Regions from separate parts of the Megasphaera massiliensis genome, predicted to be linked through region 2. Evidence: a T-box and tRNA genes for the amino acid it is inferred to sense, from the RefSeq annotation. Region 2 holds a T-box; the other holds one or more tRNA genes.
What was found. The T-box of region 2 lies ahead of thrS (threonine--tRNA ligase). A T-box ahead of a tRNA ligase gene usually reads a tRNA of that ligase, here a tRNA-Thr.

Region 1 (3,669 bases), on a different contig from region 2:
CAATTTCATATACATCAAACCCAAAAGATTCAAATTTTTTTCCAAGGTCGATATTAGGCATGACTTCATCCGTTGTTCCATCGATTTGAAGGTTATTATTATCAATAAATACAATCAAATTATCTAATTCATACTTATTGGCAGTTTGGCAGGCTTCCCAAATTTCCCCTTCTTGGCATTCCCCATCGCCGACTGCAACAAAAACCCGATAGTCTTTATTATCATTCTTGCCGGCAATGGCCATTCCGACTGCACAAGCCAGTCCTTGCCCAAGAGATCCTGTAGAAATATCGATGCCGGGGCATTTTTTCATATCAGGATGACCTTGTAATTTAGAACCTTCTTTACGTAAGGTATGCAAATCACTCTCCGGAAAATATCCTAATGTACCGAGAGCCGCATATTGGATGGGGCAAACATGGCCCTTAGACAAGACAAAACGATCTCGATCCGGCCACTGCGGATTTTTCGGATCGATATTCATTTCGCGAAAATAGCAAGCAGCTACATAATCCGCTACAGATAAGGCGCCTCCCGGATGTCCCGATTGTGCTTCATAAATCATGGTAATTGCTTTTTTCCTCAAATCAGAAGCAATATTTTCCAATTCTTTGATACTTGTGTTTTTCATACTAAATCACCTCTTATTAAATTCCTGATACTTTCGTCCAATGATCAACGTAGGACCTTTGTTATGCTGTAATAATACCATCGAGATTACAATTTGTCAATACAATTATTCAATTTTAGAAAACATCAAAAAGTCTCCATGACACTGCCGATATGCGATAAAAACTAGCCATCTAAGGCGCCTTCATCATAAAAATAGCTTTTCCGGACAATACCCTCCGCATTGTGAATATCTTTATTTTTAATAGCATTCAGCATTTCAACATGTGTCCTATATACTTCTTCTGCTCCTTGCTTAGACCGCAACATATGTGTAAGCGTCTTGTACCGCAGTGAAGTAGTCAAAAGCCTTGTTACATGGCAGATTTTTCCGAACAGCGAGTTGTGTGTAATAAGTGCCAAAGTTTCATGAAATGCATCATCTGCTGATATAACTCCCTCAAAATCGTTTTTAGATAATTGCTTTCTTAAATTTTCCAAACGATCTTCCAGTAATTTAATATCTGCAGGTGTCGCTTTCTCAATCGCCAACCGCAGCATGCCAAAATCATTCCACTCACGCAATTCCATCAAAGAATCCATAGAGTCTGCATCATCCAAAATAATTCCATATAACAAGGGATCGATCATCCCATCGGTAAATCCATTAGTCACAAAAGTACCTTCCGGCCTTCTGATTTCTAAAACACCAAATGAAATAAGAATCTTAATGGCTTCCCGCACAGAATTTCTAGCAGCGCCAAACGTGGATGCCAGTTCCTTCTCTGTCGGAATTTTATCTCCAGGCAGCAATTCCTTATTAATTAAAGCCTGAGTCAATCGGTCAACAACTTGCTGTACGACAGACTTAGTATTGATTGGTTTTAAATACTTTTGCGTTTCTTCCACCATAATAAACAGCTCCTATAAACAATTTCATCGTTCAATCAATCAAACAAAATAAAAGGCCCTACTTCTCAAAAGAAAATCATGATTAAAGGTCAGTTGTTCTACACATATTTTTTTGCTTTATTATACTATATTTCCTATAAATTAGACAATGTGTCATATTTCACGAAATAGCCATATGTCGTTTTATACATCTAACAGCCGAGGATAATGGCAAAAAAAGCATAGTTTTTAACGCAATGCCTCATCCCAAGGAAATCAACTTCGCACCCCTTCAGAAAAAAATATCACGCTGTAAGAAAAAAAGTGTTGACAACAGGTAGGCACATGACTATAATATAAGAGTACTTGCCACTATAGCTCAGCTGGCAGAGCATCTCATTCGTAATGAGAGGGTCGTAGGTTCGAATCCTATTAGTGGCTCCAACACTTAATTATAACCTTGCTATTCTCAATAGCAAGGTTATTTTTTTATGCTAAATAATCATACTCCATCTCCCCTAAAAATAATTGTTGCACGACGGGGTATTATCCTTTTCATGTCCTCCGCAGGGCAGTAGGTCGTCTTAGTGACTCCCGTTGTCATCACAAAAAAAGCCCGGAACGGGCTTTTTTTGTACATCAAAACATTCATCGCTTTAAGTGAAACTCTCTCGTCAAAAAGTTCCTATAACATCACTCATCGCAGTCTTCCATTCCGGGGTATGTTTCGTCGTAATACAGATTCCAGGCATTGTCGTAAGGACGAATCTTTCGGGCATCCTTTCGAATATCCTCGAGGTCGTATGGCTGCCCTGATTTTCTGGCCTGTTGCCACGAGATCTGATTTTTGACCATCTCCCGCAGTTCTGCGTCGGGGACATTCTTATAGGTTATAACAACGTTTTGAATCCGGTTCATGCTCTCCGGAGACACGTCTGGAAACAGGCCGCCCATATAGACAGCTCGCATGCCGGAGAGGCAGTCTAAAATCAGTTCTTGCGCCTCATCCTGTGTTCTGGTCGGAATTTCCGGAAAGGCCGGACCATCAGCTCCGGCTAGGATTACAGTTTGGTACAGCGGCCGGTTCATAACAGCCAATTCTTCCCGCAGGGCAAGGTACAAAAGTGCATCACGCCGACTGGGGACCTCGGCAAGATTTACCTCCTTCTCCTGCACATACCTGCCAATTAAATACCGTTCAATAGCTTTGATGTCATCCATGGTGTTCTCCTTTCTACGATGTAACATACCTAGCTGGGTTCCTACCATAGCACCCGTTCCTGCATCCCCCCAAAAGGGTGCAGGGATAAAATCCATCGACGACAACATGGGGGCTTATTCGATATTCTCCTTCATTATATCATTTATATTATCATTTATCAGCATTTTCGATTCTTTCATATCAAATACCAAAAATATCATTTCGATAGGTTCGATGAGGCTCCACCTCCAGGGACGCATCAAAACGGCGGAGCCATATTCCCTATACAAAAAATGTACGTATTCATAACGAGCGTATCTTTCACCTTACCCTTGGCATGTCCACGCATAGCAATCAGATGATGGTTTCACGGCCCTACCTCCGACGCCGACGAATCAAAAAAAAATTCCGAGCAATCTTTTCAGGTTACTCGGAAATAACGATCAACTCTTTGGGCGCTATGACGGCCTATAGGGATTGTCACACCATGTTGCAAATCGTGTATTCGGCAAATTACGAGACGTTCCTATTCTCTTACAGTAAGTCCACGCTGACTTTTACGACTACTTTTCGAACGGTCATCGATTCTCCCGATGCACAGGCAGGGCGGTGGACATCTTCTGGGAAGAAGATACTGAAACAGCCAGGTCTAGCTTCGACGAAACCTTCATTTTCGACTTCTTTATAGAAAATTAAATCGCGTTCATCATCTCGTTCTGCCACTTCATAGTTTCCGGTATCCGGTGTAAAACCGAGTTTTTCTTTCCCGGAAGCCAAGAATTGAACGTCGATGTATTTTTCATGCACTTCCGGACGCTGTTTTTCAGCGGGCTTCGTTTCTGTATCAAAGACTTGTGCATAGATATCTTTTCCTTTAATTTCATAAACACCCGGTTCCATGGTTGTAAAATCATGGCTTTTTAAATACTCCAGTGCGTCTTCAATGGCACTCGGAAAGACGATACTTC
Region 2 (3,669 bases):
TATGCTCGCGACATCAAAGTCGAAGGCGACAAAGTCACTGTCCAGCAGGAAAATGAAGAAGGCTACATCGTAACTGAAGCTAATTTCCCTGTCCTCATCACCGCTGTAAAAGACTTGAATGAACCGCGTTTCCCGACCATTCGCGGCACGATGAAAGCAAAACGCCGTGAAATCCCGACCTTAGACGCTGCTGCTATCGGCGTTGACGAAACGCTTATCGGTTTGAGTGGTTCTCCGACAAAAGTTCGTAAAACTTTCACTCCGCCTCAGAGATCCGGCGGTCTCGTTCTCAAAGTTGAAGACGACAACGAACAGGCAATCGTCGACCAGCTCATGGAAAAACTGACTGCCCAGAAAATCATTTAATTCAAGGAGGAACAGTGAAAATGGATTTAGCAGAATGCAAAGGCATTTATGTAATTGCTGAACAGTTTGAAGGCAAATTACGTGATGTATCTTTTGAATTGTTGGGTCAGGCCCGCATCTTGGCTGACACCATTGGCGACGAAGTCGGCGCTATTCTTATTGGTAAAGATGTAAAACCGTTGGCACAGGAATTGATCGCTCACGGTGCTCATAAAGTTTTCGTCTATGACGATCCGAAACTCGAACATTACAATACGACAGCATATGCAAAAGTTCTTTGCGACTTCTTCGAAGAAGAAAAAGCTAACGTATTCCTCGTCGGTGCTACCAACATCGGCCGTGACCTCGGCCCTCGCGTTGCCAACACCTTGAAAACGGGCCTTACGGCTGACTGCACGCAGCTCAGCGTTGACGACGACGGCAAGACCATCGTTTGGACTCGTCCGGCTCTCGGCGGCAACATCATGGCTGAAATCATTTGTAAAGACAACCGCCCGCAGATGGGTACGGTTCGTCCGCACGTTTTCAAAAAACCGGAAGCTGACCCCAATGCAACGGGTGAAGTTATCGAAAAAGAAGTTAAAGTTTCTGATGCTGACATGATGACTCGTTTCGTCGAACTCATTAAAATGGGCGGCGAAGGCGTTAAGATCGAAGACGCTGACATCATCGTTTCCGGCGGCCGCGGCATGAATGGTGAAGAACCGTTCGCTACGGGCATCCTGAAAGAATGCGCAGACGTTCTCGGCGGCGCTGTCGGTGCTTCCCGTGCCGCAGTTGACGCTGGCTGGATCAGCGCTCTCCATCAGGTCGGCCAGACGGGTAAAACCGTTGCTCCGAAGATCTACATTGCCTGCGCTATCTCCGGTGCTATTCAGCACTTGGCTGGTATGTCCGGCTCTGACTGCATCATCGCCATCAACAAAGACGAAGATGCTCCGATCTTCAAAGTTTGCGACTACGGTATCGTAGGCGATGTCTACAAAGTTCTTCCGATGCTCACCGCAGCTATCAAGAAACAGAAAGGCCTCGCATAAGCTACTTGATTGTGAATGATAAAAGCACTGTCTCTCTGAGACAGTGCTTTTTTTGTGAAATATTCCGGGTGGAAAGATGGTTTCTCTCACTTGACAAGGCCCGAAACGTGCCGTATAATTTACGCATACCTTAGATATAAGAGAAAAGCTTTGAAAAGGACAACACTTTACAGCTCCTTTATGACAGAGAGAGGTACGTTGCTGGGAGTACCTTATAAAGACTGAAAAGTTACCGCCTTAGAGCTGAGTTTCTGAACTGAGTAAGAAACTCCGGACGCCCCGTTACGGCGCTTGAGTACGCTGGGATTTTTCCCGGTGAACTAGGGTGGAACCACGTGAGTAATGCTCTCGTCCCTTGAGGACGAGGGCTTTTTTTATTAAGGAGGATGTTTCGTATGGCAGAATTACTGTTGAAAGATGGAAGCAAAAAACAATTTTCCGATGGCATTTCTCTTGCCCAGGCCGTAAAAGAACTGAGCAACAGTCTTGCTAAAAAAGTATTGGTCGCAAGGGTAAACGGCGAAGTCACGGACCTTCGTGAAACTATCGTCGACGGCTCGACGGTCGAATTCTTCACCTTTGCCGATCAGGAAGGGAAGGATACCCTTCGCCATACAGCCTCTCATATCATGGCCCAGGCGATCCAGCACCTCTATCCGGGCGTCAAGTTCGCCATCGGCCCGTCCATTGAAAACGGTTTCTACTATGACCTCGATACAGAACACCGCTTCACACAGGACGACTTCGGTGCCATTGAAGCTGAAATGGCTAAGATCGTAAAAGAAAATCTTCCCATTACCAAAGAAATCCTCTCCCGTGCCGACGCGTTGAAGATGTTCAAAGATGCCGGCCAGGATTATAAAGTAGAACTCATCCAGGACCTTCCGGAAGATGCCGTCATCTCCGTCTATCGCCAAGGCGACTTCTACGACCTCTGTGCCGGTCCGCACTGCGAATCGACAGGCCGGGTTAAAGCCTTTAAGATCCAGACCGTCGCCGGTGCCTACTGGCGGGGCGATGAAAAGAATAAGATGCTCCAGCGTATCTACGGGACGGCTTTTGAAAAGAAATCCGAACTCGACGACTACTTGAAGATGATGGAAGAAGCTGAAAAGCGTGACCATCGTAAATTGGGCAAACAGCTCGGCCTGTTCATGCTCAGCGAATACGGCCCGGGCTTCCCGTTCTTCCTGCCGAAGGGCATGATCGTCCGCAACCTGCTCATCGACTACTGGCGCGAAGTTCACCGCCGCTACGGCTACCAGCAGGTCATGACTCCGATGATCATGAACCGCGAACTCTGGGAAACTTCCGGTCACTGGGATCATTACAAAGAAAACATGTACTTCACCAAGATCGACGATGAAGACTATGCCATCAAACCGATGAACTGCCCGGGCGGCATGTTGGTCTATGCCAACGAACCTCATTCCTATAAGGAACTGCCCCTGCGCATCGGCGAACTGGGACTCGTTCACCGTCATGAATTGTCCGGCGCCCTCCACGGCCTGTTCCGCGTCCGCTGCTTCACTCAGGACGATGCCCACATCTTCATGATGCCCAGCCAGATCGAAGACGTCATCCAGGAAACGATTCGCCTCTTCGACGAAGTCTATGCTACCTTCGGTTTGACCTACCACGCTGAACTGTCGACTCGTCCGGACAACTCCATGGGCGACGACGCTACCTGGGAAATGACGACCGATGCCCTGCGCAAAGCCATGGATGACTTCGGCCTCGACTACAGCATCAACGAAGGCGACGGCGCCTTCTACGGTCCGAAGATCGACTTCCACTTGAAGGACTCCATCGGCCGTACCTGGCAGTGCGGTACCATCCAGCTCGATATGCTCCTGCCGGAAAAATTCAACCTGACCTACACCGGGGAAGACGGCCAGAAACACCGTCCGGTCATGATCCACCGCGTCGTCTACGGTTCGATCGAACGCTTCATCGGCATCTTGACCGAAAACTATGCCGGCGCCTTCCCGACCTGGCTGGCTCCGGTCCAGATCAAGATCCTGCCGATCTCTGAAAAACACTTGGCCTACTGCCAGGACGTTGCCAAGAAGATGGAAGCCAAAGGCATCCGCGTCGAAGTGGATGAAAGCAATGAAAAACTGGGTTACAAGATCCGCAAGGCACAGATGGAAAAAGTTCCTTACATGGCCGTCGTCGGCGATAAGGAAATGGAAAACGGTGCCTTCGGCCTGCGCGACCGCTCGAAAGGTGATTTAGGCGACAAGCCGATCGATGACGTCATCGA

Region 1: it has a tRNA-Thr gene. The T-box ahead of thrS (threonine--tRNA ligase) is inferred to sense a tRNA for this amino acid. The anticodon was not compared.

The regions. Positions count from the first base shown of each region.
Region 1 is NZ_JAXIXE010000017.1:4,097-7,765, forward strand. It holds gene UCI88_RS03750 (transketolase) at 1-631, opposite strand, end outside; gene UCI88_RS03755 (FadR/GntR family transcriptional regulator) at 796-1,521, opposite strand; tRNA gene UCI88_RS03760 (tRNA-Thr) at 1,869-1,944, shown strand; gene UCI88_RS03765 (hypothetical protein) at 2,194-2,721, opposite strand; gene UCI88_RS03770 (NanQ anomerase/TabA/YiaL family protein) at 3,236-3,669, opposite strand, start outside.
Region 2 is NZ_JAXIXE010000045.1:24,952-28,620, reverse strand. It holds gene UCI88_RS09980 (electron transfer flavoprotein subunit beta/FixA family protein) at 1-366, shown strand, start outside; gene UCI88_RS09975 (electron transfer flavoprotein subunit alpha/FixB family protein) at 387-1,403, shown strand; T-box leader at 1,545-1,762, shown strand; gene thrS (threonine--tRNA ligase) at 1,799-3,669, shown strand, end outside.